2 regions of the Paraburkholderia sp. UCT31 genome follow, and region 1 is predicted to be linked to the other one. Evidence: predicted binding sites of a transcription regulator. Region 1 holds the regulator's gene; the other holds the start of a gene.
The links. The regulator HrcA, encoded in region 1, represses chaperone genes, less so after heat shock. The targets are predictions, from matches to a motif close to TTAGCACTCNNNNNNNNNGAGTGCTAA.
Positions count from the first base shown of each region.

Region 2: rpoH (RNA polymerase sigma factor RpoH) is a predicted target of HrcA. The motif match lies at 9,643-9,669, and genes of this name have one in related genera.

Region 1 is NZ_VZQP01000007.1:97,732-113,277, forward strand. Features, by position in the region: gene tldD (metalloprotease TldD) at 1-353, opposite strand, end outside; gene F6X40_RS07485 (carbon-nitrogen hydrolase family protein) at 441-1,304, opposite strand; gene F6X40_RS07490 (YhdP family protein) at 1,458-5,720, opposite strand; gene glnE (bifunctional [glutamate--ammonia ligase]-adenylyl-L-tyrosine phosphorylase/[glutamate--ammonia-ligase] adenylyltransferase) at 5,984-8,779, shown strand; gene recN (DNA repair protein RecN) at 8,885-10,552, opposite strand; gene F6X40_RS07505 (NAD kinase) at 10,619-11,521, opposite strand; gene hrcA (heat-inducible transcriptional repressor HrcA) at 11,732-12,751, shown strand; gene hemH (ferrochelatase) at 12,933-14,003, shown strand; gene F6X40_RS07520 (RNA-binding S4 domain-containing protein) at 14,012-14,419, shown strand; gene F6X40_RS07525 (hypothetical protein) at 14,391-14,552, opposite strand; gene grpE (nucleotide exchange factor GrpE) at 14,918-15,505, shown strand.
Region 2 is NZ_VZQP01000019.1:63,258-78,803, reverse strand. Features, by position in the region: gene F6X40_RS17890 (SIS domain-containing protein) at 1-383, shown strand, start outside; gene ptsP (phosphoenolpyruvate--protein phosphotransferase) at 422-3,001, shown strand; gene nagE (N-acetylglucosamine-specific PTS transporter subunit IIBC) at 3,134-4,948, shown strand; gene cydX (cytochrome bd-I oxidase subunit CydX) at 5,063-5,179, opposite strand; gene cydB (cytochrome d ubiquinol oxidase subunit II) at 5,216-6,352, opposite strand; gene F6X40_RS17865 (cytochrome ubiquinol oxidase subunit I) at 6,387-7,979, opposite strand; gene cydP (cytochrome oxidase putative small subunit CydP) at 7,969-8,229, opposite strand; gene rpoH (RNA polymerase sigma factor RpoH) at 8,646-9,581, opposite strand; gene F6X40_RS17850 (acyloxyacyl hydrolase) at 9,936-10,508, shown strand; gene F6X40_RS17845 (nuclear transport factor 2 family protein) at 10,550-10,933, shown strand; partial or broken gene F6X40_RS17840 (2-isopropylmalate synthase) at 11,074-12,108, opposite strand; gene ybiB (DNA-binding protein YbiB) at 12,490-13,461, opposite strand; gene F6X40_RS17830 (fumarylacetoacetate hydrolase family protein) at 13,684-14,382, shown strand; gene maiA (maleylacetoacetate isomerase) at 14,417-15,061, shown strand; gene ftsY (signal recognition particle-docking protein FtsY) at 15,174-15,546, opposite strand, start outside.

The DNA.
Region 1 (15,546 bases):
TTGATCTTCTGCTTGCCGCCGCCTGCCTGGGCGATCGCGCGCGTGGCGATGGCCGCCTGGCGGATCGCTTCGGGCGACAGGTCGTCCGAGTAGGCGAACGCGGTGCGCTCGCCCGACACGGCGCGCACGCCGACACCCTGATCGATGCTGAAGCTGCCCGACTTTACGATGCCTTCCTCGAGACTCCACGCTTCGCTGCGGGTGGTCTGGAAGTACAGGTCCGCGTAGTCGACGCGGTGCGTGAAGATTTCGGCGAGCGTGCGCGTGAGCAGCGATTCGTCGAGACCGTAGGGCGTGAGGAGGATGTCCTTGGCGGCGGCGAGATTACGGATACCGGGTTCGATGATGTTCATGCGAAGTATGTTCTGCTCGATACGAAGGGGTCGGGGAGCGCCTGCGTCGCTATATGCGTGGCAGGCGCCGCAGTTTCAATGTCGGTTTCAGGTCAGCACGCGATGACGCCATGCCGGCAGGCTCTGCCGCACTTCGTCGATGCGCGCGCGTTCGAGGTTGCCCGCGACCACGCCGGCGCCCTCGTCGCGCACCGCGACGATCTCGCCCCACGGGTCGATCAGCATGCTGTGGCCCCAGGTGCGGCGGCCGTTTTCATGTTTGCCGCCTTGCGCCGCGGCGAGCACATAGCATTGGTTTTCGATCGCGCGAGTGCGCAGCAGCAGCTCCCAATGCGCGCGGCCGGTCGTGTAGGTAAACGCCGACGGCACCACGATCAGCGCGCAGTCGCCCATGCGCCGGTACAGCTCGGGAAAGCGCAGATCGTAGCAGACCGACAGGCCGACCCGGCCGAATGGCGCCTCGAAGCTTTGCACCGAGGTGCCGGGTCGAATCGTGCGCGCTTCGTCGAACGATTCTTCGCCCTTTTCGAAGTTGAACAGGTGGATCTTGTCGTAGCGCGCGGCCTCGTTGCCGTTCGGGTCGAACACCAGCGTCGTGTTCAGTACGCGCGACGGCTCCGGTGCGTTCAGCGGCAGGGTGCCGCCGATCACCCAGATCTGGTGGCGGCGCGCGGCGTCGGCGAGAAAGCGTTGGATCGGGCCGTCCTGATGTGGCTCGCGCACGGCGAGCTTGTCGGTGTCCTTGAAACCCATGAAACAGAAATACTCGGGGAGCAGCACGAGTTGCGCGCCGTCGGCGGCGGCTTCGGCGATCAGGCGCTCTGCGTCGGCGAGATTGCGATCGCGATCCGGCGAGCTGACCATCTGCAGCGCGGCGACCCGGAAGGGGCTGGCTACATGGCCGCTGGACGTTGCGGCGGATGCGGATGAAGTGACGTGTGTTTCGCTCATGAGCGTGTCGAAAGACTCCCGGCGGGCGGCGGTGTGAAGCGCGGGCGCCGCATGCATGGTTCTGGGCTGGCTCGGCCCCGTTGGCGCATTGAGTCGATAGAGCGGCACGAGCGGCCGCGTGGTTCGAGACGGCGGCGCCAGGGAAACCGGAGCTCAGTGCGCTTCCACGGTCGAAGCCGGAGCGTCAATCTTACCCCCTTCGCCCGTCACCCGCTCGACGTGCGGTTTCGACCACGAGCCGGTGATCGCGTAGTCGCGCGCGAATACGTGCGACACCCCATGTGTGAACGCGATATCGGCGATCAGTGCGCCGAGGCCGATCAGCGGATTGATGACCGTCGCGGCGATCACCGCGGAGCCGGCGCTGACGGTCGGCACTACGTGCAGGTGCAGGTCCTGGCTCTTCTGCGCGATGTCGACCGAGCCCACCATCTCGGCGCGGGCCGGCGCGGTCACCATCCTGAAGTTGTCGGTGCGGGCGATGCCGTCATGAATCTGCGCGGTACCCGTCACGCTCGAGAACGGCAGGCCCTCGCCGATCACATCGCGGAAATTGAGTGTGGCGATGCGCGCGAGGCTTTGCAGGCTCAGCACGCCGAGCAGCGTCGCGACGCCCGGATCGACCTTCAGGATCTGACCGTGGCGTAGATCCAGCGCGAGGTTGCCGTTCAGCGTCGAATAGTCGATCGTGGTCGGGCCGCCCTGCCACACGGCCTTGCCCTGAATCGAGCCGGTGCCGCCCCTGAGCGTCCTCGGCAGACCGAAGCGCTCGAGCATCGCGCCGGCATCCTTGATGTCGAGCTTGAAATCGAACACGGTGCGGCGCGGCATGGCTTCGTCGGCCGAGATGGGCAGTTCGGTCGAGGTGCGCCAGTTCGCGGTCGCGGTCAGCGTCGCGGTGGGGTTCGTCACGTCGAGCTTGTCGAGCTGCCAGACCGGCACGCCGTTTTCTTCGAAGTTGTGCGCGTCGACCTCGAGCCGGCCGACGTTGCGATCGTGCACGATCAGCTCGTCGACGACCAGATCGATCGACGGCATGTTCAGCGCGGGCGCCGACATCGCCGGACCGAGCAGGTCCTTGTCCGCGACCGACGGAATCACGACGCGCGCGAAGCGCGCCTGCAGTTCGCCCGGCGATTCGCGGGTCGCTCCCGGCAGCCACGACACGTGGCCTGACACCTGATTCGACGCGATGTTCGCCTGCCACGTGCGGTCCGTGTGCGACGCGCCGACGATCACGTTGTCCCAGTGACGCTTGAGCAGCGTAAGCATGTCGATGTGCAGCGCGAAGCGGTTCGGCAGGAACTGCGTGAGCATGGGATTCGGCACGGCCGTAGGCGCGGCCGCGGGTGTGGCCGCGCTGCTGGCGGTATTGCCGCCGTTCGCACCGCCGTTCACGCCATTCGCCCCGCCCGCGCTCACGCCCGCGCGCAGCTGCGCGGCGAGCGCGCGCCAGGCGTCGGCATCGATCTCCTTGATGTCCGCCGCGGCGACCACGCCCTCGGACGGCAGGTCGACCGGCCGGTTCACGCCGATCGCGCCGCGCACGACGGTCGGTGACGTACGCGGCTGCGCGTTCGGCCGATAGCGCAGCAGATACGCGGCGGCGACCGGCCCCAACGTCAGGTCGGCGCGTTCGAGGCCGGCTTCGCCCGGCAACGTCGACGGATTGACCGAGAAGTGCAGCGGCATCGGCGTGCCGGCAGTCTTTTTGAACGGCGCTGGAAAATCGAGCCCGAGGCCGCTCAGATCAGAGTTGGCGCTGACCTCCGGCAGGCGGCCCTTCGCGCCGGTGACGCGCAATGCATAAGGCGCGCTGCCGCTCATATGCGTGAGCACCTGTGCGGCCGGGCCATGCAGATGCAGTTCGCGCGCGGCATCGACGGCGATGTGGCCGTTGAGCGCGAGCGCGTACGTGCCGTCTTGCCGCAAGCCGCCGTTCGCATGCACGTCACCGCCGAGGAACTGGCCGGAGAGCCGCTCGACCTCGGCCGTGCGTTCGGTGAAGCGCACCCGGCCGTTCAGCTGCGACAGCGACGGCGCATTGCTCACGCTCAGGCGATTGTTCCGGAAGCCGAGTGCACCTTCCACGCCGATATGCGGCTTCGGCGTACGCGGGATCGTCAGCTTCAGCGCGAGCGACGCGGGCCCTTCCGCGCGAATCTTTTCGGTCTGGTGCCGCGCCATGATGCCGAGCGAGCTGCCGTTCACGTAGTCGAGCATATCGGCGAGCGGGCCGCGGCCGTTGCCCTCTATGGTGAGGTTCGAGCCTTTGGTGCCGAGGTCGTCGACGCGGCCGCTCACGCCGGTCAGCGCGACGCGCTTGTAACGGCCGCGGTCGATGTCGAAGCGCAGCACGTTCTGCTTGAGCTCGAACACGCCGTCGATGCGGTCGAGCGGCGGCCAAACGTTTGGCGTGCCGTTGCGCATGTTGCGCGGCGGGAACGGCGTCGGATCGAACTTGCCGCCCGTGAACGGCGCGACGATGTGGAAGATGCCGGCGTCGGGGTCGCGCGCGTAGGGGAACTTGGTCAGGTCGCCGTGCACTTCGATCGTGCCGCCATGCGACACGCCAGCCTGCAAGCCGTGGCCGAGGTAAATGCGCAGCTTTTCGCTGACCGCGGTCGGCAGATAGCGGGCGATGTGCGTCACCTGCGCGCGCTGGAAGTCGGCTTTCAGGTCGAGCGAGCCGCGGCCGTGGCCGGGATTGCTGTAGCTCGCAGTCGCGCTCGCCTCGACGTCAGGGTTCGATACGCTGAAATCGTTGAGCTTGAGCGCGAACGCGGGACGCGTGTCGCCCGGTGCCTTCGTGCCCATCGTCCAGTCGGCGCGGCCGTGCAGACGCGCAAGCGTGAGACGCGGATCGTCGAACACGCCCGGCAGCGTGATCGCCACGTTGGTCGTATCGAAGTTCGCGTGGCCGCCTTTTTCATCGGCGTCGACGTTGCCCCACAGGTTTTCGATGCCGGGAACGCCGGCGCGCGGGTGGCCGCGCGGCGTCAGGCCCGGCCCCGGCTCCTGGGCGGCAAAGCTGATGCCCTGCAAATCGCCCTTGAAGCGATAACGCTCGATCGGTTCAGCACCCGTCGGCCGATGGTCGCTGCCCACTTCTCCGGATTCCGGCTTGCCGCGCTCGAGCTCGATCACGTAGTTCGCGACGCGCCCGCGCGGATTGATGCGTACGAGTTCATTGAGAAAGTGCCGCGGCAGCGGCAGCGCGCGGCTGAATTCGGCGAGGATGCCGAGATCGACGCGATCGCCGCTGACGCTCAAAAGCTGCCCATGCTGCTGCGACGCCATCCGGTAGCGGCTGTCGAGGGTCCGGAAGCGCAGGATGCGCGTGAGCGGCGTGCCGTCTTCGAGCGGCGGCTGGCCGAGCTCGGCACGCAGGTCCGACAGCTGCAGCCGGTACTCGCCTTCGTTTGCCTCGACGCGCCACAGAAAGTGGGCGATCGGCACGAGCAGCTTTGGCTGGGTCGGGCGCACGCGCATCGCGACGTCGTAACCGCTCAACTGGCCGGTCGCCTGGGTCATGCGGCCTTCGCTGAAGTCGATCCAGATTGCATTGTCGATGCGGCCGGCGAACGTCTCGATCGGGAACTGGACGTAGCGCGCGAGCGTCGGCAGATCGACCGGGCCCGTCGACATGTACACCTGCCCGCTCCAGTTGATCGGCTTGCCGAGCGCCGAGAGCGGCGCGTGGCGGAAGTGCGTGCGGAAGTCGAGCGGGCCTTTCAGCACCTGGCCGTCGGGTGGCGCCTGCAGCGCCATGCGGTGGTCGCGGCCGTCATTGAGGATCGCGATGCGGATGTCGCGCAGCGCCAGTTCGGGTTCGTTGCGCGTCGCGTCGCGCCAGCGCAGCACGCCGCCGCGCACGACGATCGCCTGCTGACGCAACAACCAGGTGGACAGCGCGTCGTTGCCGCTGTGGCGCGTCGGCACCGGCACGCCCGCGACCGACAGCACGCCGTCCTCGCTGCGCGACACCAGCACGTCCGGCTGATCGACGATCAGGCTCGACAGCGCCAGATGAAACTCCCACAGCGAGCGCCAGGACACCGACGCGGTGGCGTGCGGAATCGTCAGCGCGGGTTGGCCGTCGTGATCGCGGATGACGAGATTCGTGACATCGAGCCCTGGCTGGAAGCCGCTCCAGTGCGGCGCGAGCCGGCCGATCGTGAATTGGGTGCGCAGCTTGTCGGAGACCGCGGCTTCGATGCGCGGCCGGAACAGGTCGGCGCGCGGCAGCACCACGTAGCGCAAACCCAGAAACAGTCCGCCCGCGATGAAATAGAGGACGAGCGCGAGCGCGGCGAGCACGCGCAACGTCCGACGCAGCACGATGTGGTCGCTTCCGCTCACATGCCGGACCTGCGGTGGGGTTTGCGGGTCGGCGGATTCGTTTCGCTCGGACATGCTGCGGCGGCTGGGCGTATGGTAGTTTTGCGTGTTAACGACGAAATGTATCACACGGGAAAGCGTCGGCGGACCTCCTGCAAACCCTGTCCGACGGCCCGTGACGGCGATTGGCGAGGCCGTCCGGCACGGGGGCCGGCACGCTTGTCGCCGCATGCCGATGGCACGACGGAACGACACGACAACGACCCCGGAACGACACCGTACAACGTCAGAACACCGCCGGACAAATTCGATCAAGCAACGAGCGAGCCAGATTTTTGATGACTGACGCCACCCTCCTGAGTTCCAGCTATTCGCACTATGCCGCGCGCGCCGCCGCGGCCCGCCCGCAACTGGTCGCGCATGTCGGCGCGCTGGCCGACGAACCGCTGACGCGCGAGCGCATCGACGCGCGTCTCGACGAACTGTGCGCCGAGGCGGCGGGCCCAGCCGGTGCGCCGGTCAACGAAGATGCGCTGAAGCGCGCGCTGCGCCAGCTGCGCACCGAAGTATTCTGCGCGGTGATGGAGCGCGACCTGGCCGGCGAGGCCGATATCGCCGAAGTCACCGGCGCGATGACCGATCTCGCGGAAACGACGATCCAGCGCGCGCTGACGGTGCTGAGCGGCGAGCTCGAAGCGCTGTATGGCGAGCCGCGCGACCAGCAGGGCGAACGGCTCACGCTCGGCGTAGTCGGTATGGGCAAGCTCGGCGGGCGCGAGCTGAACGTGTCGTCGGATATCGACCTGATCTTCGTCTATGAGGACGACGGCGAGACCGCCGGCGGCCAGCGCTCGCCGCTCGCGACCCAGGAGTTCTTCACGCGGCTCGGCAAGCGGCTGATCGGCGCGCTCGCCGAAGTCACCGCCGACGGCTACGTGTTTCGCGTCGATATGCGTCTGCGGCCGAACGGCGATTCGGGGCCGCTCGTATGCAGCCTCGGCATGCTCGAAGAGTATTTCTATGTGCAGGGCCGCGAGTGGGAGCGCTACGCGTGGATCAAGGGCCGGCTCGTGTCCGAGGGCGCGAGCGCCTCGGCGCAGCGGCTGCAGAAGCAGCTCGGGGCGATCGTCACGCCGTTCGTCTATCGACGCTATCTGGATTTCGGCGTGATCAGCGCGATTCGCGCGCTGCATCTGCAGATCCGCCAGGAGGCGCAGCGCCGCGCGTCGATGCGCCCCGACAAGGCCGACGACATCAAGCTCGGCCGTGGCGGCATCCGTGAAATCGAATTCAGCGCGCAGGTGTTCCAGCTGATCCGCGGCGGCCAGGACGCCGGCTTTCGCGTGCGGCCGACGCTCGCCGTGCTGCGCCACGCGGCCACGAATGGGTTGATGGATCCGTCGGTGTGCGTGAAGCTGTCGCAGGCGTATCGCTTTCTGCGGGAGCTCGAGCATCGTTTGCAATATCGCAACGACGCGCAGACCCACGCGATGCCCGTCGATGCCGAAGACCGCATGGCGCTCGCGCGCGTAATGGGCTGCGACGACTACCCGCAATTGATGACGAAGCTCGACGCACATCGCGAGTTCGTCGAACAGCAGTTCGACCAGATTTTCGCCGACAAGGTGGGCGGCCGCGACGGTTGCGGCGCGCCCGAGGACGGCGCGGCCGCGTGGGTGTGGAGCAGCGCGCTCGCCGACGATAGCGCCGACGACGCACTGCGCGCGCGCCTCGTCGAACTGGGGGTGGCCGAGCCCGGTGAGCTGCTCGCCCGGCTGCAGGCGGTGTGGCGCTCGTCGCGCTACACGGGCCTGAACGAGCGCAGCCGGCAGCGTTTCGACATCGTCGCGCAGCGCGCGCTCGAAGCCGCGCGCACGCTGGAGCCGGCCGGGCGGCGCGGCGATACGGTCGCGCGCCTGTTCGATCTGCTCGAAGCGGTGAGCCGGCGCGGCGCGTATCTGGCGCTTCTGACCGAGTATCCGCAGGCGCTGCACCAGGTGCTGTCGGTGCTGGGCGGCTCGCGCTGGGCGGCCGGTTATCTGATCCGCCATCCGCAGCTGCTCGACGAGCTGCTCGACGTCGAGGCGATCAACAGTCCGTTCGACTGGGCTGAATTCAAGCGTACGTTGCGTTTGCGGCTCGCCGCCGCCGATGGCGTCGAGCAGCAGATGGATCTGCTGCGTCACGCGCATCAGGCCGAGGTGTTCCGCATTCTGCTGATCGAGCTTGCCGGCAAGCTGTCCGTCGAGCACGTTAGCGACCGGCTGTCCGAGCTCGCCGACGCAGTGCTCGACGTGACGATCGAAGCCGTGTGGAAGCAGTTGGCCAAACGTCATCGCGACGTGCCGCGCTTCGCGGTGATCGCCTACGGCAAGCTCGGTGGCAAGGAGCTCGGCTACGCGTCGGACCTCGACGTGATCTTTCTGTACGACGATCCCGGCGATGCCGCCGCCGACGTCTACGCAACCTACACACGGCGTCTGATCACATGGCTGACCACCGCGACCGGCGCCGGCACATTGTTCGACATCGACCTGCGGCTGCGACCCAACGGCGAGTCGGGCCTGCTCATCACCGACCTCGATGCGTTCCGTCGCTACCAGCTGCGCGAGGGCGACGCGGCGAATACCGCGTGGGTGTGGGAGCATCAGGCGCTGACGCGTGCGCGCTACTGCGCGGGCGATCCGGAGATCGGCGCGAAGTTCGAGGCGATCCGCGAACAGGTGCTGACGACGCCGCGCGAAGCGGCGCCGCTCGCGAAAGAGATCGTCGAGATGCGCGCGCGTGTCGAGGCGGGACACCCGAACCATACGCCGGCGCTGTTCGACCTGAAGCACGACCGCGGCGGCATGGTCGATATCGAGTTCACCGTGCAGTACTGGGTGCTGCTGCATGCGGCGCGCGATCCCGAGCTGATCCGCAATACCGGCAATATCGCGCTGCTGCGTGAGGTGTCGCGTTTCGGGCTGATGAGCGAAGCGGAAGCCGAGACGGTCGGCGCCGCCTATCGGCGCTATCGCAAGCTGCAGCACACGCTGCGGCTCGATGGGATGGAGAAGGCGCGGGTCGATCCGGCGCTGGTCGCGGCCGAGCGCGAGGCGGTGCTGGCGTTGTGGAAGAGGGTGTTTGGGTAAGGGCGCTCATGCACTTCGCGTAGCGCATCATGCGCGGCCGGGATCGGTGTGACGTCCCGGCCAGGCCGGCTCAGCCATGTGCGGCCGCCTATGCGCGGCGCAATTTCAGGCGGCCAGCATTTCCTTCGCGTGCTTGCGCGTGGTCGCCGTGATTTCGAGGCCGCCGAGCATGCGCGCGACTTCCTCGATGCGGCTCGCCTTGTCGAGCGCGCTCACGCTGCTGAGCGTGCCGCCGGTGCCGTTGCTCATCTTTGCGACCTGGAAATGATGATCGCCGCGCGCGGCGACCTGCGGCAGATGGGTCACGCACAGCACCTGGCGCGCCTCGCCGAGCTGATGCAATAGCCGTCCGACCACTTCGGCCACGCCGCCGCCGATGCCCGTATCCACTTCGTCGAAGATCAGGGTCGGTGTCGGGCTGGCCGCGCTCGCGATCACTGCGAGCGCGAGACTGATACGCGCGAGTTCGCCGCCTGAGGCAACCTTCGCGAGCGGCCGCAGCGGCACGCCGGCATGACCGGCGACGCGGAACTCGATCTGCTCGAGCCCGTGCGCGCCACCTTCGGGCAGCGGCACCAGCGCGACGTCGAAGCTGCCGCCTTTCATCGACAGTTCCTGCATGCCGGTCGTGACCGCCTCGCCGAGCGCCTTGCCTGCTTTCGCGCGTGCCTTCGACAGCTTTTTCGCCTCGGCGACGAACACTTCCTTCGCTTGCGCTTCGGCGGCGCGCAGGCCGTCGAGGTCGGCGGCGGCGTCGAGCGCGGCCAGTTGCTTGCGCCGCTCGGCGTGTTCTTCCGGCAGCGTCTCAGGCCGCAGGCGGAACTTGCGCGCGGCCGAGTGCAGCGCGTCGAGGCGTTTTTCGACCTGCGCGAGCCGCTCCGGATCGAGCTCGAGCTTCTGCGCGTAGTGGCTCAGCGAATACGCGGCTTCCTGCAACTGGATTTCGGCCGGTTCGAGCGCGGCGAGCACGTCGTTCAGCGCGGGGTCGATCTCCGCGAGGTCGCGCACCTTCGACACGATCGAGCCGAGATGCGTGATCATCGCGTCGTCCGATTCGGACAGCGCGCCGAGCGCTCCCTGCACGCCGTCGATCAGATTCGCGGAATGCGACAGCCGCCGATGCTCGGTGTTGACTTCTTCCCATTCGCCCGGCTGTGGCGCGAGCTTGTCGAGTTCGGTGAGTTGCCACGCGAGTCGCTCGCGTTCGAGTTGCAGCTCGCGATCGCGCGTTTGCGCGTGCTCGACGACCTGCGCCTTGTCGCGCCACGTGCGCCACGCGCGCGTGACGGCGGCGGCCAGGTCGGACAGGCCCGCGTGCGTGTCGAACAGCTCGCGCTGCGCGTCGGGGCGCATCAGCAACTGGTGCGCGTGCTGGCCGTGAATATCGACGAGCATCTCGCCGACCTCGCGCAGCTGCGCGAGCGTGGCCGCCGTACCGTTGATGAACGCGCGCGAGCGGCCGTTCGCGTCGACCACCCGCCGCAGCATCACGGTGCCGCCGTGCTGGCCGTTGTCGGCCGCGCCGAGCGCCTGCGTGTCGAGCCATTGATCGACCTGTGCGTGCGTCTCGAACTCCGCGGTGATGTCGGCGCGGCTCTCGCCGGTGCGCACGACGCTCGCCTCGGCGCGCGCGCCTAGTGCCAGCGCGAGCGCGTCGATCAGGATCGATTTGCCGGCGCCGGTTTCGCCCGAGAAAACGGTAAAGCCGCTGTCGAATTCGAGGTCGAGCGCGGCGACGATGACGAAGTCGCGTATCGAGAGGTGGCGAAGCATGGAGGTCGTCGGGTGAGCTTGGGATTCGGGTGGCGGCCGCGGCGGCGTGCGAAATCAAAGTGCCGCTTACGGCCTCGGGTCTTCTTCGTGCGACGGGTACTCGTGCCAGTGCAGCTTCTTGCGTAGCGTCGCATAGTAGCTGTAGCCGACCGGATGCAGCATCGGCACCGTGTGACGCGAACGGCGCACCTCGATCGTGTCACCGAGCTCCAGCGACGTGAACGACTGCATGTCGAAATTGACGTTCACCTCGCGCCCGGAAACGATCTGGATGCTGACCTTCGATTCGTCCGGCAGCACGATCGGCCGGTTCGACAGCGCGTGCGGCGCGATCGGCACGAGCACGATGCCCTGTAGTTGCGGATGCAGGATCGGCCCCTGCGAGGACAGCGAATACGCGGTCGAGCCGGTCGGCGTCGCGACGATCAGGCCGTCCGAGCGCTGGTTGTACATGAAGCGGCCATCGACCGACACGCGCAACTCCGCCATGCCCGAGAAGCCGCTGCGGTTGACCACCACGTCGTTGAACGCGAGCGCGTGGTAGATCGGCGTGCCGTCGCGCACGATGCGCGCTTCGAGCAGCAAGCGCTCCTCGCGCTCGAAATTGCCGGACAGCATCTGCGGCACGATCTCGCGCATGTCGGAGATCGGAATGTCCGTGATGAAGCCGAGCCGCCCGTGGTTGATGCCGATCAAGGGCGTGCGATACGGCGCGAGCTGGCGGCCGATGCCGAGCATCGTGCCGTCGCCGCCGAGCACCACGGCGACGTCGGCGCGCGCGCCGATCTCGGCGAGACGCAGCGCCGGATAGTCGGTCACGCCGATTTCGGCGGCGGTGTCTGCTTCGAACACGACTTCGAGGCCGAGCTTCGCGATGCAGGCGGCGAGCGCGGTCAGCGGCTCGCCGATGCCTGGCGTATTGCTGCGCCCGACGAGCGCGACGGTCTTGAACTGGCTGGTCACTTGCATGCCGGCATTACACCATAGGTAGGGCCTGAAAAGAACCGCAGACCAACCCGGTTGTGGGGCGGCGCACGCAGGGCGTCTGCGTATGTCGCGATTATCGTTAGAATGGTGAAGACCCGATGACATGCGAGCCCGCCGACGGCGGTGCATTCGCCGGGAGCGGGCGCCGCGGGCGCTCTCGGCTGCGATGCCAATGAGCTAAAATTTTTCGTCATGCTAGATCCTCGCGCACAAACCCTCCTCAAAACGCTGATTGAGCGCTACATCGCCGAAGGTCAGCCGGTCGGCTCGCGCACGCTGTCACGTTATTCGGGCCTCGAACTGAGTCCGGCCACGATCCGCAACGTGATGTCGGACCTCGAGGATCTGGGGCTCGTGATCAGTCCGCATACGTCGGCAGGGCGCATTCCGACGCCACGCGGCTACCGCCTGTTCGTCGACACGATGCTGACCGTCGAATCCGCCGCCGACGAGGAGGCCGTGACGCGCACCGTCAAGACCACGCTGCAGGTGGGCGAGCCGCAGAAGATCGTCGCCGCGGCGGCGAGCGTGCTGTCAAATCTGTCGCAGTTCGCCGGCGTCGTGCTCACGCCGCGTCGCAGCCACGTGTTCAAGCAGATCGAATTCATGCGCCTGTCCGACCAGCGCATTCTGCTGATCATCGTGACGCCCGAAGGCGACGTGCAAAACCGCATCCTCGCCACCCAGCGCGACTTTTCGCCTTCGCAGCTGGTGGAAGCCTCCAATTACATCAACGCGCACTTCGCGGGTCTCTCGTTCGACGAGGTGCGCCGCCGCCTGCGCGAGGAAATCGACGAGCTGCGTGGCGACATGACCTCGCTGATGCACGCGGCCGTCACCGCCAGCACCGACGAATCCGACACCGGCGAGACCGTGTTGATCTCGGGCGAGCGCAATCTGCTCGAAGTTGCCGATCTTTCGTCGGACATGGCGCGCCTGCGCAAGCTGTTCGATGTGTTCGACCAGAAGACCAGCCTCCTTCAGTTGCTCGACGTGTCGAGTCACGCGGCGGGCGTGCAAATATTCATTGGCGGCGAATCGAATCTGGTACCGATCGAGGAAATGAGCGTCGTCACCGCGCCGTACGAGGTGAACGGCAAGATCGTCGGCACGCTCGGTGTGATCGGACCGACCCGCATGGCCTACAACCGCGTGATTCCGATCGTGGACATCACCGCGCGGCTGTTGTCCATGACGCTCAGCCAGCAGTAGTCCTCGGGCTCCGCGGAACTGTCGTCATCGCAGTCCGTGGCGATCATGATGCGCGAACGCGCGGTGTCTGCCAATCGTCCGAATGGCCAGGGGTCTCTGGCGGCGCCGGGCAGAACCCGCGCCGCTATAATGAATCTCCATTGAATCGACTCGCCGCAAAATGCGGTGATTTCTGCTACCTATGCGCTTCGACCTCGAGCGGCCTTCACAGAACGCCACGTCGCATCGCGTCGCCGTGTTGCTGATCAATCTCGGCACGCCCGACGCGCCGACGCCGCGCGCGGTGCGCCGCTACCTCGCGCAGTTCCTGTCCGATCCTCGCGTGGTCGAAATTCCGGCGCTGCTGTGGCAGCTCATTCTGCGTCTGCTGATTCTGCCGTTTCGCGGCCGCAGCTCTGCGAAGAAGTATGCGGCGGTGTGGATGCCCGAGGGCTCACCGCTGCGCGTCCACACCGAAAAGCAGGTCGAGGGCCTGCGCCATCTGCTGCAACTGAACGACTACACGGTGCTGGTCGACTACGCGATGCGCTACGGCACGCCCGGCATTCCGGCAATGCTGAACCAGCTGAAGCTCGCGGGCGCCGAGCGCGTGTTGCTGATGCCGATGTATCCGCAGTATTCGGCGTCGACCACTGCGACCGCGTTCGACGAAGCCTTTTCCGCGCTCAAGCGCATGCGCAACCAGCCGGAAGTCCGCACCGTGCGCCAGTACGCCGATCACCCGGCGTACATCGCGGCGCTCGCCGCACAGGTGCACCACTACTGGCATCTGCACGGCCGCCCCGATTTCGCGGCGGGCGACAAGCTCGTGCTCAGTTTCCACGGCGTGCCCAAGCGCACGCTCGACCTCGGCGACCCGTACCACGAGCAATGCCAGCAGACCGGCGCGCTGCTGATGCAGGCGCTCGATTTGACGTCGGTCGAATGCCGCATCACGTTCCAGTCGCGCTTCGGCAATGCCGAATGGCTGCAGCCCTACACGGCGCCGACGTTGAAGGAACTCGGCGCGGCAGGCGTGCGGCGTGCTGACGTGTTTTGCCCGGGTTTCACCGCCGACTGCCTCGAAACGATCGAGGAAATCGGCATGGAAGTGCGCGGCGAATTTCTGCAGGCGGGTGGCAAGGAGTTTCACCGGATCGCCTGTCTGAACGCGTCGCAGCCGTGGGTTGCCGCGCTTGGCGAAATCGTTGCGCAGCATCTGCAGGGCTGGCCCGTGCAGGCGGTGCCGGTGCCGCACACGACAGGAGCTTGAATACGCAGATGAACTACCGCATTTCAACCGAACCGGGCGCGAAACTGCGCATCGACAAATGGCTGTGGGCCGCGCGCTTCTTCAAGACGCGTTCGCTGGCCGCGGAGGCGGTCGACAAGGGGCGGGTGCGTATCGGCGGCGTCGCCGTGAAGCCGGCGAAGGACGTGCGTGTCGGCGATCTGGTCGAAATCGAGATCGAGCGCTACGTGTGGCAGGTGGAGGTGCTGGGCGTATGCGACGTACGCGGTCCGGCGAGCGTCGCGCAGACGCTTTATGTGGAAACCGCGCAGAGCAAGGAGAAGCGGCAGGTCGAGCAGGAACGGCGCAAGGTCTACCACGAGCCGGCCGCCGCGCTGCACGGCCGACCGACCAAACGCGACCGGCGCACTATCGACAGATTTTCAGGTGGGGATTGAGAAACTGCTCCACGGTGGCGTGTGCGCCGCCGTACTCGGTGGTGTGGTCGTTGACCGCACCGGACATGCAGATGGTCGTGGTGCCCGCGATCAGTACCAGTGCGACCACCCCGATTGCAAAGGTCAGTTTCACGGTACTCCCCTTGATGGGCTGAAACAGGCTATCGGAACGACTGTCAGGTGTCGGTAACGCTTACGTCAGATTAGGGTTAACGTGGCGTTGCCGCTCCATGACTGGAGAATAGGTCAGTTGCGGGCTGCACTCAATCTCTATCTGATTGCGCCACGTTGAGGCTTGTTACGGCGCATTTCGCCTGCACGTCGGTGGTGCGAAAAAACCCTCGACCCGCTTGAAACGGCTTTTTCAGGCCCCATCTGGGGTCCGGTCTGGCGGATCGGCGCGAAGACGCGTGTCGCGATTTTGCAAAGCATGAATCGTACTGTGTCGGAACGGCTTGCACCGCCTTTGGCTTTTACTTTTTAACGACTTTCAGCGACATGGAAAACACGCAAGAGAACCCGACGAGCCAGAATCCCACGCCCGCCGACGAAGCCGCGCGCCAGGCCGCCGAGGCGGCCGGGGCCGCTGCTCAACAGCCGGACACCGGCGCCGCCGCGGAACCCGCCCAGGGTGCCGCCGAGCAGGCGCTGGCCGACGCTCAGGCGAAGATCGCCGAGTTGCAGGAAAGCTTCCTGCGCGCGAAGGCCGAAACCGAAAATGTACGCCGGCGCGCTCAGGAAGACGTCGCCAAGGCGCACAAGTTTGCGATCGAGAGCTTCGCCGAGCATCTGCTGCCGGTGGTCGACAGTCTCGAGGCGGCCGTCGCCCATTCGTCCGACGACTTGCAGAAGGTCCGCGAAGGCGTCGAGCTCACGCTGCGGCAGTTGAGCGGCGCGCTCGAGAAGGGTCGAGTCGTGGCGATCAATCCGGTCGGCGAAAAGTTCGATCCGCATCGTCATCAGGCCATTTCGATGGTGCCGGCCGACCAGGAGCCGAACACCGTCGTCGCGGTGCTGCAAAAGGGCTTTGTGATCGCGGATCGCGTACTGCGTCCCGCGCTCGTGACCGTCGCGGCGCCGAAGTAATCACGTCGACACTCGCTCCGGGCGTTTGCGCCGGTGGCGTC
Region 2 (15,546 bases), on a different contig from region 1:
CGATCGCGCAGGAAGCCGCGCTGAAGCTGAAGGAAACTTCCGGCATCCAGGCCGAAGCGTTTTCGAGCGCGGAAGTGCGTCATGGTCCGATGGAGCTGATCGACCGCGACTATCCGCTGCTCGTGTTCGCGCCGCGTGGCCCGGAGCAGGCGGGTCTGCTGCAACTCGCGCACGACATGAGCGCGCGCGGCGCGCGCGTGCTGCTCGCGGCGCCCGATGACGTCGCGCAAGCCTCGCTGCCGCTCGTCGCCACCGCACACGCGGCGCTCGATCCGATCGCCGCCATCCTGTCCTTTTACGTGATGGCCGCGGATCTTGCCGCTGCGCGCGGGCGCAATCCCGACGCGCCTCGCCATCTCAACAAAGTCACCGAAACTCACTGACGAGAATGACGATGCGACGTGTCGAGAAGTCCAACCTGATGAGCCATTCCGAGAATCACATTGTTTTGCTCGCACCGCTGACCGGCCCGGTCGTGCCGCTCGCGAAGGTGCCGGACCCGGTGTTTTCGGGCGGCATGTTCGGCGACGGCATCGGCGTCGATCCGCTCGAGGGTCGGCTCGTCGCGCCATGCGACGGCGTCGTCACGCATCTCGCGCGCACCGGCCACGCGGTAACGCTCGAGAGCGCCGAGGGCGCGCAGATTCTGCTGCATATCGGTATCGACACCGTCGGACTGAACGGCAAGGGTTTTGCGCCGATGGTCGCGCAGGGCGCGCAGGTGCACGCCGGTGACGTGCTGATCGAGTTCGATCTGGACCAGATCGCGCTGAATGCGCCGAGCCTCGTCTCGGTGATCGCGATTGCGAATTCGGATGCGTTCGAGGTCATCGAGCGGGCGCCGAACGGGCATGTCAAGGCCGGCGAAACGACGCTGCTGGTACTGCGCGCGCGCGAGGGCGTCAGCCACGACGCGGTGCGCGAGGCGAGCGCCGCGTACGTGACGGACGAAGCACGCCGGCAGATCACGCTGACGCACGCGGGCGGCCTGCATGCGCGGCCCGCGGCGCGGGCGCGCGAAGCGGCGCGCGGCTTCGACGCACGGGTCGAGGTGCGCTACGACGGGCGCAAGGCGTCGATCGAAAGCGTGGTGGGTCTGCTTGGACTCGGTGCCGGCGAAGGCGCAAGCGTCGAGTTGCTCGGCGTCGGTCCGCACGCGCAGGCGGCGGTCGATGCAATCGCTGACGAACTGACGCGCGAAGCGCACGGCGAGGTCGAACCGAAGCGCGAACAGAAAGCGGCGCGGCCAGCGGCCGCACCGGCGGCAGTCGTTGCGGCGCCCGCCGCGGGCGAGCCGCTCGCGCCGAACACGCTCGCGGGCGTGTGCGCGGCACCGGGCATCGCGCTCGGCAAGCTGGTGCGCTGGGACGACGCGGATCTCGAGCCGCCGGAGCAGGCGAGCGGCACGTCGGCGGCGGAAAGCCGTCTGCTCGACAAGGCGATCGCGACCGTCGACGCCGATCTCGACACGATCGTGCGCGATGCGTCGCAACGCGGCTCGGTCGGCGAGGCGGGGATTTTCGCGGTGCATCGCGTGCTGCTCGAAGATCCGGCACTGCTCGACGCCGCGCGCGATCTGATCAGCCTCGGCAAGAGCGCCGGTTTTGCATGGCGCGAAGCCATCCGCGCGCAAGTAGGCATCCTGAGTAATGTGGAGGACGCACTGCTCGCCGAGCGGGCCGCCGATCTGCGCGACATCGAAAAGCGCGTGCAGCGCGCGCTCGGCTACACGGGCAGCGCGGCTCGCACGCTGCCGGACGAGGCGGTGCTCGCGGCCGACGAATTCACGCCGTCGGATCTGTCGTCGCTCGATCGCACGCGCGTGACCGCGCTCGTGATGGCACGCGGCGGCGCGACCTCGCACGCGGCGATTCTCGCGCGTCAGGCGGGCATTCCGGCGCTGGTCGCGCTCGGCGACGCGTTGCATGCGATACCCGAGGGCACTCAGGTGGTGGTGAACGCGAGCACCGGCCGGCTCGAATTCGCGCCGACCGAACTCGACGTCGAACGCGCGCGACGCGAACGCAGCCGCCTCGCCGACGTGCGCGAAGCGAATCGCCGCACGTCGCAGCAGGCAGCGGCGACCTCCGACGGCCGCGCGATCGAAGTGGCCGCCAACATCGCCACACTCGACGACGCGAACGCCGCGGTCGACAACGGCGCGGACGCGGTCGGCCTGCTGCGCACCGAGCTGCTGTTCATCCACCGCCCGGCCGCGCCGAGCGCGGACGAGCATCGCCACAGCTATCAGGCGATCGTCGATGCGTTGCGCGGCCGCGCCGCGATCATCCGCACGCTCGACGTCGGCGCGGACAAGGAAGTCGATTATCTGACGCTGCCGCCCGAGCCGAACCCCGCACTCGGCCTGCGCGGCGTGCGCCTCGCGCAGGTGCGCCCCGATCTGCTCGACGACCAGCTACGTGGCCTGCTCGCGGTGCGTCCGGTCGGCGCCGTGCGCATCCTGCTGCCGATGGTCACCGATGCGGGCGAACTGATCCGCATCCGCAAGCGTATCGACGAGCTTGCACGCGAAGCGGGTAGAACGGAGCCGGTCGAAGTTGGCGTGATGATCGAAGTGCCGTCGGCTGCATTGCTCGCCGATCAGCTCGCGCAGCACGCCGATTTCCTGTCGATCGGCACCAACGACCTGACCCAATACACGCTCGCGATGGACCGCTGCCAGCCCGATCTGGCGGCGCAGGCGGACGGCCTGCATCCGGCGGTGCTGCGCCTGATCGCGGCGACCGTCGAAGGTGCCGCGAAGCACGGCAAATGGGTCGGCGTGTGCGGCGCGCTCGCCGGCGACCCGCTCGCGATGCCGCTGCTGGTGGGCCTCGGTGTGACCGAGCTGTCGGTCGATCCGGTCTCCGTGCCGGGCATCAAGGCACGCGTGCGCACGCTCGACTATCAGCTGTGTCGCCAGCGCGCCCGCGATGCGCTAGCGCTCGACTCGGCGCAGGCGGTCAGAGCCGCAAGCCGCGCCACGTGGCCCCTCGATTGAAACACTAACGAATTTGAGAACCCGCACGCCGTGCGCCCGGCAGCACGTCTGCCTTCACGCGCGGCGCGAGTCTCCGTATAGCTGCACCACTCAACCAAGACCTACCCCTACGAGACAAAATTGGAGATACCGATGGATGGAAATCCGTTTCTGAAGATTCAGCGCCTGGGACGCGCGCTGATGCTGCCGATCGCGGTGCTACCGGTGGCCGGCCTGTTGCTGCGGCTCGGCCAGCCCGACGTGTTCAACATCAAGATGATCGCCGATGCGGGCGGCGCGATCTTCGACAACCTGCCGCTCCTGTTCGCGATCGGCGTGGCGGTCGGCTTCGCGAAAGACAACAACGGCGTCGCGGGTCTGGCTGGCGCGATCGGCTATCTGGTGCAGATCGCGGTGATGAAGGACATCAACGACAAGCTGAACATGGGCGTGCTGTCGGGGATCATCGCGGGCATCGTCGCGGGGCTGCTGTACAACCGCTACAAGGACATCAAGCTGCCCGACTACCTGGCGTTCTTCGGCGGCAAACGCTTCGTGCCGATCGTGACAGGGGTGGTCTGCGTGGTGCTAGGCATCGTATTCGGGCATGTGTGGGAGCCGGTGCAGAACGCGATCGACGTGGCCGGCCACTGGCTCACGACGGCCGGCGCGCTCGGCGCCTTCGTGTTCGGCGTGCTGAACCGGCTGCTGCTCGTCACGGGTTTGCATCACATCCTCAACTCGCTGACGTGGTTCGTGTTCGGCTCCTTCACGCCGGCGGGCGGTGCGCCCGTCACGGGCGACCTGCACCGCTTCTTCGCTGGCGATCCGACCGCGGGCACCTTCATGACCGGCTTCTTCCCGGTGATGATGTTCGGCCTGCCGGCCGCGTGTCTCGCGATGTATCACGAGGCGCCGAAAGAGCGTCGCGCGATGGTGTTCGGCCTGCTGTTCTCGATGGCGCTCACGTCGTTCCTGACCGGTGTGACCGAGCCGATCGAGTTCAGCTTCATGTTCCTCGCGCCGGTGCTGTATGCGATCCACGCGCTGCTGACGGGTCTGTCGCTCGCGATCTGCTCGGCGCTCGGGATTCACCTCGGCTTCACGTTCTCGGCGGGCTTCATCGACTACGTGCTGAACTTCGGTCTGTCGACGAAGGGCTGGTGGGCGATTCCGCTCGGCATCGTGTACTCGGTCGTGTACTACGGTCTGTTCCGCTTCTTCATCCGTAAGTTCAACATGGCGACGCCGGGCCGTGAGCCCGCCGCTGCCGACGAGCTGGTCGAGTCGCTCGCGGCGGGCGGTTTCGTCGCGCCGGCGGCTGGTGCGGCCGTGCCGCGTGCGCAGCGCTATATCGCGGCGCTCGGCGGCGCGGCGAATCTGTCGGTCGTGGATGCGTGCACGACGCGTCTGCGTCTGTCTGTCGTCGATACGGACAAGGTCTCCGAAAGCGAACTGAAGTCGATCGGTGCGCGCGGTGTGCTCAAGCGCGGCACGAACAACGTGCAGGTGATCATCGGACCGGAGGCGGACATCATCGCCGATGAGATGCGTACGGCGATCGCGCAGGGTCAGGGCGACGCGGTGAAGGTGGCGGGTGTTGCTGTATCGGCGCCGGCTGCTGCCGCAGCGGCTACCGCTGCCGCGCCGGTCGCGCGAAACGCTGGGCACGCCGATGACGCGCAAGGCGGTCCGCTCGATCCCGATCCGCTGCGCTGGCTCGCCGTGCTCGGCGGCGCGGGCAACGTGGTATCGCTCGATGCGGTGGCGGCGACGCGTCTGCGGGTAGTCGTGCGCGATCCGTCGGCGGTCGATCGTCAGCGCCTCGCGACGCTCGATACCGCGTGGGTGTCGACCGACACGTTCCATATCGTCGTCGGCGAGGCCGCGCAGCGCTATGCGCAGAAGCTGGCCGAGCGCCTGTCGTCGCAAGGCGACAGCGCGGGCGCGGCGCCGGTGCCGGCGTGATCGGTTGATGGCTGTCGAGCGCTGTTGAGTTGCACGGCGATCGCAGCACGCCAATAAAAAAGCGGCACCTGGTCCCAAGGTGCCGCTTTCGCGTTGACGACCAGAGCGTGGCGCCTAGCGAGTCCCCCGCTTTGCCGAGCGCGCCGCCTCGCGCGATTCGAGCCACATCACATTGACGACACCGAACGCCAGCGCGACGCCAACGCCGAGAATCCGGCTGAAATACCACATCGCCAACTCCTGTTTTCTGTTGCAGCGTCGTGCCGGTCAATACATCGAATGGTGGTTTTCCTTGATCGCCGCGGCGGTCACCTTGCCGCGCATCACGCGATACACCCAGCCCGTATAGAGCAGGATGATCGGCAGGAACACGATGACGACGAACAGCATGATCTCGAGCGTCATGCGGCTCGACGTGGAATCCCACATGGTCAGGCTGCTGCGGCCGTCGAGTGACGATGGCATGATGAACGGGAACATCGAGAAGCCCGCGGTCAAGATCAAGCCGACGATCATCAACGACGTCGACAGAAACGCCGTCGCCTCGAAGCGCGAACGCGCGAGCAGCACCGCGAGCACCCCGCCGAGGAGACCCGCGAGCGGCGCAATCGCCATCCACGGGTAGAGCGCGTAGTTGTTCAGCCACAAACCCGGCGCGCCGATCACGGTCTTCATCAACGGATTGGAGACGGCGTCGAGCGGCGGCGCGTCGACGATCTGATAGCCGCCGATCATCGTCGCGACGAGCGCGCCCGCGACGAGAAACAGCACCACCGTGCACAGCGCCGCGAGCCGCAGCGCCTTCGACGCGCGCTCGTGAACCACCCCATCGGTCTTCCACTTGACGAACGCGGCGCCGTGCGCGGCCAGCATCGACACGCTGACGAGTCCCGTCAGCAGCGCAAACGGATTGAGCAGGCCGAAGAAGCTGCCGTGATAGGTGACGCGCAGATCGGTATCGAACGAAAACGGCACGCCTTGCAGCAGATTGCCGAACGCGACACCGAACACCAGCGCCGGCACGAAGCCGCCGATAAAGAGGCCCCAGTCCCACGCGTTGCGCCAGCGCGGATCCTCGCGCTTGCCGCGATAGTCGAAGCCGACCGGACGGAAGAACAGCGCGAACAGCACGAGCAGCATCGCGAAGTAGAATCCCGAGAAGGATGCCGCGTAGGCGAGCGGCCACGCGGCGAACATCGCGGCGGCCGCGGTCACGAGCCAGACCTGGTTGCCTTCCCACGTCGCGCCGACCGTGTTCACGACGATGCGTCGCTCGGAGTCAGTGTTGGCGATGAACGGCAGCAGGATCGCCGCGCCCATGTCGAAGCCGTCGGTGAGCGCGAAGACGATCAGCAGTACACCTATCAACACCCACCAGATCAGTCTGAGAACTGCGTAGTCCATATGGGTTTCTCCTCCGGGGCGGTGCAGCGGTGCGTCATGCGGCCGTGTTCGACAGTGGCTGCGTCACCGGCTGTCCGATCTCGTGGTGATAGCGGCCCGTATGCAGCGACGAAGGGCCGAGCCGCGCGTACTTGAACATCAGCATGATCTCGATGACGAACAGCCCCGTGTAGAACAGCACGAAGCCGCCGATGCTCAGATACAGATCGCGCGGCGTCAGCGTCGACGCGGCCAGGTTGGTCGGCAGAATGCCCGCGATGCTCCACGGCTGGCGGCCCATTTCCGCGACGATCCAGCCGAGCTCGGCGGCGAGCCACGGCAGCGGAATCGCGATGACCGCCCAGCGCAGAAACCAGCGGCGCCTTTCGAGCAGCAACGTGCGCTGCGCGCAGAACCAGAAGGCGAGCACGAAGGTCGCGAGGAACAGCAGGCCAAGGCCGACCATCATGCGGAACGAGAAGAACACTGGCAACACCGGCGGAACCGTGCTTCTTGCCGCCGCGGCGATCTGGTCTGGCGTCGCGTCGATGACGTTCGGCGTGAACCGCTTGAGCAGCAGGGCGTAGCCGAGATCGTCCTTGTACTTGTCGAACTCCGCATGCGCCTCGTCGCTGGAGTCGCCGCCCTTTAACCGCTGCAACGCCGAATAGGCGAGCATGCCGTCCTTGATGCGAGCTTCGTTTCGGGCGATCAGGTCGCGCAGGCCGACCACGGGTTCGTCGAGCGAGCGGGTCGCGATAATGCCGAGCGCGTACGGCACACGGATCGCATAGTCGGTGCGTTGCTCTTTCTGATTGGGGATGCCAAATATCGTGAACGGTGCCGGCGCGGGCGCGGTCTCCCATTCGGATTCGATCGCGGCGAGCTTGATCTGCTGGACTTCACCGGTGCGATAGCCGGATTCGTCGCCCAGCACGATCACGCACAGCGCCGACGCGAGGCCGAAGCCGGCGGCGATCGCGAACGAGCGCAGCGCGAACTCGGTGTCGCGGCGCTTCAACAGATACCACGACGACACGCCGAGTACGAACATCGCCGCGGTCACGTATCCAGCTGATACCGTGTGCACGAACTTGACCTGTGCAACCGGGTTGAAGATCACCGAGCCGATGCTGTCGAGCTCCATGCGCATCGTCTGATAGTTGAACTTCGCGCCGACCGGATTGTTCATCCAGCCGTTGGCAATCAGAATCCACAGCGCCGACAGGTTCGAACCGAGCGCGACACAGAACGTGACGATCAGATGCTGGATTTTTGACAATCTGTTCCAGCCGAAAAAGAACAGACCGACGAACGTCGATTCGAGGAAGAACGCCATCAGCCCTTCGACGGCGAGCGGCACGCCGAAAATGTCGCCGACGTAATGCGAGTAATAAGCCCAGTTGGTGCCGAACTGAAACTCGAGCGTGAGGCCGGTCGCGACGCCCATTGCAAAGTTGATGCCGAACAGCTTGCCCCAGAACTGCGTCATGTCCTTGTAGATCTGCTTGCCGGTCATCACGTAGACCGATTCCATGATGACGAGCAGCCAGGCGAGACCGAGCGTGAGCGGCACGAACAGAAAGTGATAAAGCGCCGTGATGGCGAACTGGAACCGCGACAGTTCTACGACTTCGCTAACGGGCATGTTGATCACCTCGAGACGGATGCGGGGCGGGCACCGACAGCAGCGCCTGCGCGACCTGCTCAGGCGGCAGCATCATGTGCTGCGCCTGTGGATGATTGAAGAATGTGTACTTGAGCGCCATCAGTAGCACGAACTTGATGGCGAGGATGATGGCGATATCGCGCGCCAGCGTTGGACCGCGCACCCACCTGGTGAACCGGCCGCGCAAGCGCGACCGGACAGTGCTGCTGCGATTCAGGGCTATGGTCATGATCGGTCGAAGACGACTTCACGCCGGTGAGTCCGGCTGGATCCAGACCGCCCTGGCCGTCAGGCAGTCTGGCAGTCCGGCGAATGCATGCCGATTGTAGGAGGTGAACCTCGCGCGCTCAGGTTTAGCCAGGCGGCAACACGTCGCGAAACTTGCCGCGTCTGTGCAGTATTGCTACCGGACTTGCGATACGTCAAGAAACGCTTACCGGCCTCGACAGGCCGGCTTGCGGATAGGCCGACGCGAAGCGCGGCCGCGGGGACGCAAGAAAGGGCGAAAAGAATGAAAAAGCCCCGCCGTCTTGCGAGGGCGGGGCTTGAGCGCGATGGTCGCTAAATGGCGCGACCGATTAACGCGTGTCGTTTTAACCTATGTCATGGGCGGGACACAATTGACGCGCGCATGGCTTCGACGCTTTACGCGTATTCGGTCAGCGCGCCGCGCATCTTCTTCATCGCGCTGGCTTCGATCTGGCGGATACGTTCGGCCGAGACACCGAACTCGTCGGCCAGCTCGTGCAACGTCGAGCCGCCCGAGCCATCGTCGGCCACCTTCAGCCAGCGCGCTTCGATGATGCGGCGGCTGCGCGGATCGAGCGCGTCGAGCGCGCTTGCGATGCCGTCGCTTTGCAGCCGGTCGCGCTGACGCGAAGCCAGCACGGCAGTCGGCTCACTATGCGAGTCGGCCAGATAGGCGATTGGCGCGTACGACTCCTCGCCGTCTTCGACCTGACCTTCGAGCGCGATATCGCCGCCCGACAGACGCGTCTCCATCTCCGCGACCTCTTCGCGCTTCACGTTCAGCTCCTTCGCGAGACCGTCGATCTCGTCCGGCGTGAACGCGCCAAGCCCCTGCTTGTGGCTGCGCAGGTTGAAGAACAGCTTACGCTGCGCCTTGGTGGTGGCGACCTTCACCATGCGCCAGTTGCGCAGGATGTACTCGTGGATCTCGGCCTTGATCCAGTGCATCGCGTATGACACGAGGCGCACGTTTTGCTCGGGATCGAAGCGCTTGACCGCTTTCATCAGGCCGATGTTGCCTTCCTGGATCAGATCGGCGTGCGGCAACCCGTAACCGAGGTAGTTACGCGCGATGGACACGACGAGTCGCAGGTGCGACAGCACCAGGCGGCGCGCAGCCTCCAGATTGTCGTGTTCGCGCAACTCGGTGGCGAACTGGCGTTCCTCCGCCGGCGTCAGCATCGGAATCCGGTTGACCGCCTGGATGTAGGCGTCGATGTTGCCCAGGTGACCGGACAGCAGCGAGGAATGCGAGAGCGCCAGTGCACCTGCCGGAGCGGCCTTAGCCGACGACGGGCTCAAAGTACTCGGAAGGGTCATTGCATGGCTCACGTGTGAAGCTCCTTTGGAATCAGACAACAGCGGACTCAGTAAACGACTCCAGCGATGGATGTTAGCACTCAGATCTGCCGAGTGCTAATACTTAGAGGTCGCAGGGGCATCCGAGTTCCAGAAAATCCTATTGAGTTTTGACTTATGATAGCCATCATACGCTCTATTTGCCTTGCGCGTTGGACCTGTACAAAGTACCGCCCGGAGCGATTGCAGGCTCATGTTTGACTGACATCGCCCCGTTTAAAAGAGAATAATTGCTGGTCATGGGCATTATCTGGGAAATACTTGCTCCTGAATTCGTGCTTGGAATAAAGGGGGCGCTCGCTTAATACTCGGCAGTATGGGGGGCGGATGAACAGGCAGAATCTTGTGGTGCGTGGGCTTATTCTAAAAAGCACGTTTGCCGTTCTGCTCGTTCTGCTGTTGGGTGCGGCGGGCGCGTCCCAAGCTGAGCAGTTCGGCGTGCAGGTGGCCGCCGGCGTCGGCGACCATCACGTCAGGACGCTCGATCTCGGCGTGGTCTGGGATCCAAACCTGACCTGGTGGCAGATCGGCGACTGGCATTTCGCGCTGCTCGGCGAGGCGCATGTCGCGTGGTGGCACACCAATGAAGGAAACGTTCACGACAACATCGGCGAGATCGGCGTGACGCCGGTGATCCGCTTGATCAGGTCGGCGGGTTCGGTGCGGCCATTCATCGAGGTGGGTGCCGGCGTCCGGCTGCTGACTAGCCCGCGCATTTCTTCCGACTTCACGTTGGGCACCTCGTTCCAGTTCGCCGAGACGGCGGGCGTCGGGCTGCAGTTCGGCGCTCGTGAGCAGTATGTCGCCGGCTACCGCTTCCAGCATGTCTCCAATGGCGGTATCAAAGAGCCGAATCCTGGTATAAATTTCAGCCAGCTATATTTGCAATATCACTTCTGACCGTGGCCGCCTGCGGCTCGCGGTGTTCGAGGGGCTCTGCAATGGCGGCAAAGATGATCGAAGCGATTCGCGGGCTCGAGCGAGAGCGTTTTCGCGCGATGGTCGATGGCGATGGGCAGTCGCTCGATACGCTCCTCGCGGACAACGTGAGCTACGTCCATACGAATGGCAAGCGCGAGACGAAGCGGCAGTTCATCGACGGGATCACCGCGGGGCGCCGTCGTTATCGGCAAATCGAGGTGCAGTCGCAGGATGTCTTGCCGGCCGGGCGCGAGACCTACGTCGTCACGGGCCGCGCGCTGATCGAGATGGAGGCGAACAACGGCGCGCTCCTGTTTCCGATTGCCTATACCGCGATTCACACGCACGAAGACGGGCAGTGGCGACTGATCGCGTGGCAGGCGACCCGTTGCGCGCTCGAGTGAGATTCTCATCGGGCGGGCGCGCCTCGTGAGCGCGTCTCCAGCGGCAGCGGAATGCGGGTGTGCACTCCGCTGCAGCAGGCTCGAGGCCCAACGCGAATTCACGCGGTCGCGCATTCGCCAGCTTTGTCGCGGCTGTTTGCGCCGTGCTCGTCTACATCGGCATCCGCCTCGCGCGTGCCGCGCATCGCTACCTGTCCCGCATACGGATGCCGCGCCGCCACCAGAAGCCGCGTGCAGCGTTCCGCCACGCGCCTGATCGTCGCGAGATCCGAGAAATCGAGACCGCTGTCGATACCCATCGCGTCGAGATTCATCGCGACTGTGACGAGATCGACGTTGCCGGTGCGCTCGCCATTGCCGAACAGACAGCCTTCGATGCGATCCGCGCCCGCCAGCAGCGCGAGCTGCGCCGCGGCCACGGCGGTGCCGCGATCGTTGTGCGGATGCACCGACAGGACGATGCTGTCGCGGTAACCGAGGTTGCGATGCATCCATTCGATCTGGTCGGCGAACACGTTCGGCGTGGCCGCTTCGACGCTTGCCGGCAGGTTGACGATCATCTTGTGATCGCGCGTAGGCCGCCACGTTTGCGCGAGCGCGTCGCACACCTCGCGCGCGAACGGCAGCTCGGTCGTGTTGAAGGTCTCGGGCGAGTACTGGAAGGTCCAGCGCGTGCCCGGCCGCGCCTGCGCGTGTTCCTTGATGAGGCGCGTGCCTTCGACGGCGAGCGCCTTGATCTCATCCTTCGACTGCGGGAACACGATGCGCCGGAACGACGGGCAGATCGCGTTGTACAGATGCACGATCGCGCGCGGCGCGCCTTCGAGCGCGTCGAACGTGCGTGCGATCAGCTCCGCGCGCGACGGCACGAAGACTTCGATCGTGACGTCGTCGGGAATGCGCCGCTCGTCGATCAGCTTGCGCACGAAGTCGAAATCGGTCTGCGACGCCGACGGAAAGCCCACTTCGATTTCCTTGAAACCGATCGCGACCAGCATCTCGAAGTATTCGAGCTTCTGCGCGGCGTTCATCGGTTCGATCAGCGCCTGATTGCCGTCGCGCAGGTCCGTGCTCATCCAGACGGGTGCGGCGTCGACCGTGCGACTCGGCCATTTGCGGCCGGTCAGCCGGACGGCGGGAAAAGGGCGGTACTTTTCAGCGGGATTGCGCAACATGGTGAGGTGCCTCATTCGTGGTGTCGTCGGCGGAGGGTGGGGACGTCGAGCGGTTGGCCGACTGTTCACGCATGCACGCTGCGGATGCTGCCCATGCAACGTACATGTGATCCTCTCGCATCGTCCGCGCGGTAAACGGACGAATGCAAACGACGACAGGTTGTGGAGAACTACGACGGGGGTGAAGCGAAACTGCGGGAACTACGGGGAGGACCGCCGACGACAACCGGAGCTGCCAGCGCGCGGCGCTACGCGAGACTTACGCCAGGCGTAGCGATAGGGGCCGCGCCAGGCGGCCGGAGATAATTCGGAGGGTGTTCGGAAGGGAACGCATGAGGCCAAATGTATGACGGCGTGCGTTGGCCTGTCAACCCGCGGCCGTCAGGCCGCCGTCTTCGCGATATCGACGATCAGCTCGACCTGCCGCTCGAGCGCGCCAGGCACCGGCGCTTCGCCGCGCAGCACGGCGTCGATCCAGGCGGCCGTGGTCGCCGCGTCGCGCGCTTCGGGCAGCTCGACTTCGGGCGCATCGGGCGACGAGCGCTCGTGCGGCAGCCGCGTCTCGCAGATGCCGTCATGCAGCCAGTCGACCTGCACCTGGCGGCGCGTATCGGCGACCGCCTCGCCTTCGGTGCCGCGCGCGAGCAGCGCACCGCCGACGGCCGCATCGGGATGCGTGACGAACAGCTGAGTGAGACTGTCGCGATACGGCGGATGCGTGTAGTTCACGAGCCGCAATCCCGCGGGCGCGAACGGCTGCAGCAGCTTCACGAGCGTATGCGTCGAATTGCGCACGCCCATGCGCCGGCGCAGCGCGAGCAGGCGCGCGAGCTTGGGCGCCAGTACGTCGATCGAGGCGAACGCGACGCGGCGCTCCGCAAGTCCAGCTTCGATCTGCGTGTGCGACTGCGCATGGGCGATGCGCAGATGTGTGAAGATTTCCGCGCTCGTCACCCGACCCAGATCCTCGGTGACGCCGTGTACCAGCACCGGCACGCCTTCGCGGGCGAGCAGCAGCGCGAGCAGCGGCACGAGGTTCGGCTGCTTGCGCGCGCCGTTGTACGACGGAATCGACACCGGCCGAAACGCGCCGTGCGGCAGCCGCACCGGCTCGAACGACGTATGCGCGGCTGCCAGCATCGCGGCGAGTTCGTCGGCGGTTTCGCCTTTCACGCGATACGCGAGCAGCACCGCGCCGAGTTCGAGATCGTCGACGCGGCCGTCGAGCATCGCGGTGTAGAGCGAGCGCGTGTCGTCGGCGGTCAGCGCGCGGGCGCCATTCGGGCCGCGGCCGATTTCCTTGATGAATCGGGCCCAGGGGAAGGGAGAAGTGGTATCGGTGGAGTCGGTCATCGTGCGCAAGAGGCGGGTGGCGTGCCGCGCCTGGCGGTTCGCTACGCCATTCGGGGAACAGTTCGGTGTGAGTATCGCATCTATGGCGAGCGGGCGAACAGCAACGAAGCGGGCACGCAGTGGCGCGCGACGGGCCGCCTGACACGCCCCCGCGCCGTGCCGCGGGTTACACTCGATGTTTCTCGCCGCCTCGGCGGCGCACATCGGAAAACGGAGAACGGGATGAGTTACGTATTTGCACCCGCACCGCAGGTCGCGGTGCCGGTCGTGGGGTCGGGCGAGCAGTTCGCGGTGCGCCGCATCTACTGCGTGGGGCGCAACTACGAGGCGCACGCGCGTGAAATGGGCCACGACCCGGACCGCGAGCCGCCGTTCTTCTTCACGAAGCCGGCCGATGCGATCGTGTACGTCGCGCCGGGCACGACCGGCGAATTCCCGTATCCGTCGCAGACCAGGAACGTCCATTTCGAAATGGAAATGGTCGCGGCGATCGGCGAGGGCGGCAAAGACATCCCCGTCGACCGCGCGCTCGACCACGTCTACGGCTACGCGCTCGGTCTCGACATGACGCGCCGCGACCTGCAAGGCGAAGCGAAGAAAATGGGTCGTCCGTGGGATACCGCCAAGGGCTTCGATCACTCGGCGCCGCTCGGCCCGATCCATCCGGCTTCGACGGTTGGTCACATCGGCAAAGGCGAGATCTGGCTGTCGGTGAATGGCGAGGACAAGCAGCGCGCGGATGTGTCGCAGCTGATCTGGTCGGTGGCCGAGACGATCGCGTATCTGTCGACGCTGTTCGAACTGCGGCCTGGCGACCTGATTTTCACCGGCACGCCGGAAGGCGTCGGCGCGGTCGTGAAGGGTGACCTGATGAAGGGCGGCGTGGACGGGCTCGGCGAGTTCAGCGTGCGCGTCGTCTGAGACGGCTTGCGTGCAGGTGGGGGAGGCAGACAACATGAAGCTCTACAGCTATTTCCGTAGCTCGGCGTCGTATCGCGTGCGCATCGCGCTGAACGTGAAGAACCTGTCGTACGACTACGTACCCGTGCACCTCGTGCGCGAAGGCGGCGAGCAGCTGAAGCCCGAGTATCGCAAGATCAACCCCGACTGCATCGTGCCGACGCTCGCCGACGGCAGTCATTTGCTGCCGCAGTCGCTCGCGATCATCGAGTATCTCGAGGAGACGCATCCCGAGCCGCCGCTGCTACCGAAGGCACCGCTCGATCGCGCGTATGTGCGCTCGGTGGCGCTGCAGGTCGCGTGCGAGATTCATCCCCTGAACAATCTGCGCGTGCTGCGCTATCTGAAGCGCACGCTGCGAGTCGACGACGACGCGAAGGACGCGTGGTACCGGCACTGGATCGACGCGGGCTTCGCGACGCTGGAGACGCATCTTGCCGGCGACGCGCGCACCGGCAAACTGTGTTTCGGCGACGCACCGACACTCGCCGACGCGTGCCTGATTCCGCAGGTATTCAACGCGCAGCGCTTCAAGGTCGACACCGCAAAGTTTCCGACGATCCAGCGCATCTACGATCACGCGATGCAACTCGACGCGTTCGCGCGCGCGGCGCCGGGCGTGCAGCCGGACGCGGAGTGAGCCCGGGATCGCTGACACGTCGACGGTAGCTTGAAACGAAAAAAGGGCGCTCCGCTGAGTGCCCTTTTCCTTTGGTTCGCCGCGAGCGCCGGGCGCCGCAACGATCACGCGATCAGCCGCCCAGTAGCGCGTCCGAGAACTCCTCGGCGCTGAACGGCTGCAGGTCCTCGACCTTTTCGCCGACGCCGATGAAATACACCGGAATCGGCCGCTGCCGCGCGATCGCCGCGAGGATGCCGCCCTTCGCGGTGCCGTCGAGCTTGGTGACGATCAGGCCGGTGAGCCCGAGCGCGTCGTCGAACGCCTTGACCTGTGTGAGCGCGTTCTGGCCGGTGTTCGCGTCGATCACGAGCAGCACTTCGTGCGGCGCGCCGTCCTGCGCCTTGCCAATCACGCGCTTCACCTTGCGCAGTTCTTCCATCAGATGCAGTTGCGTGGGCAGGCGGCCGGCCGTGTCGGCCATCATCACGTCGATCTTGCGCGCG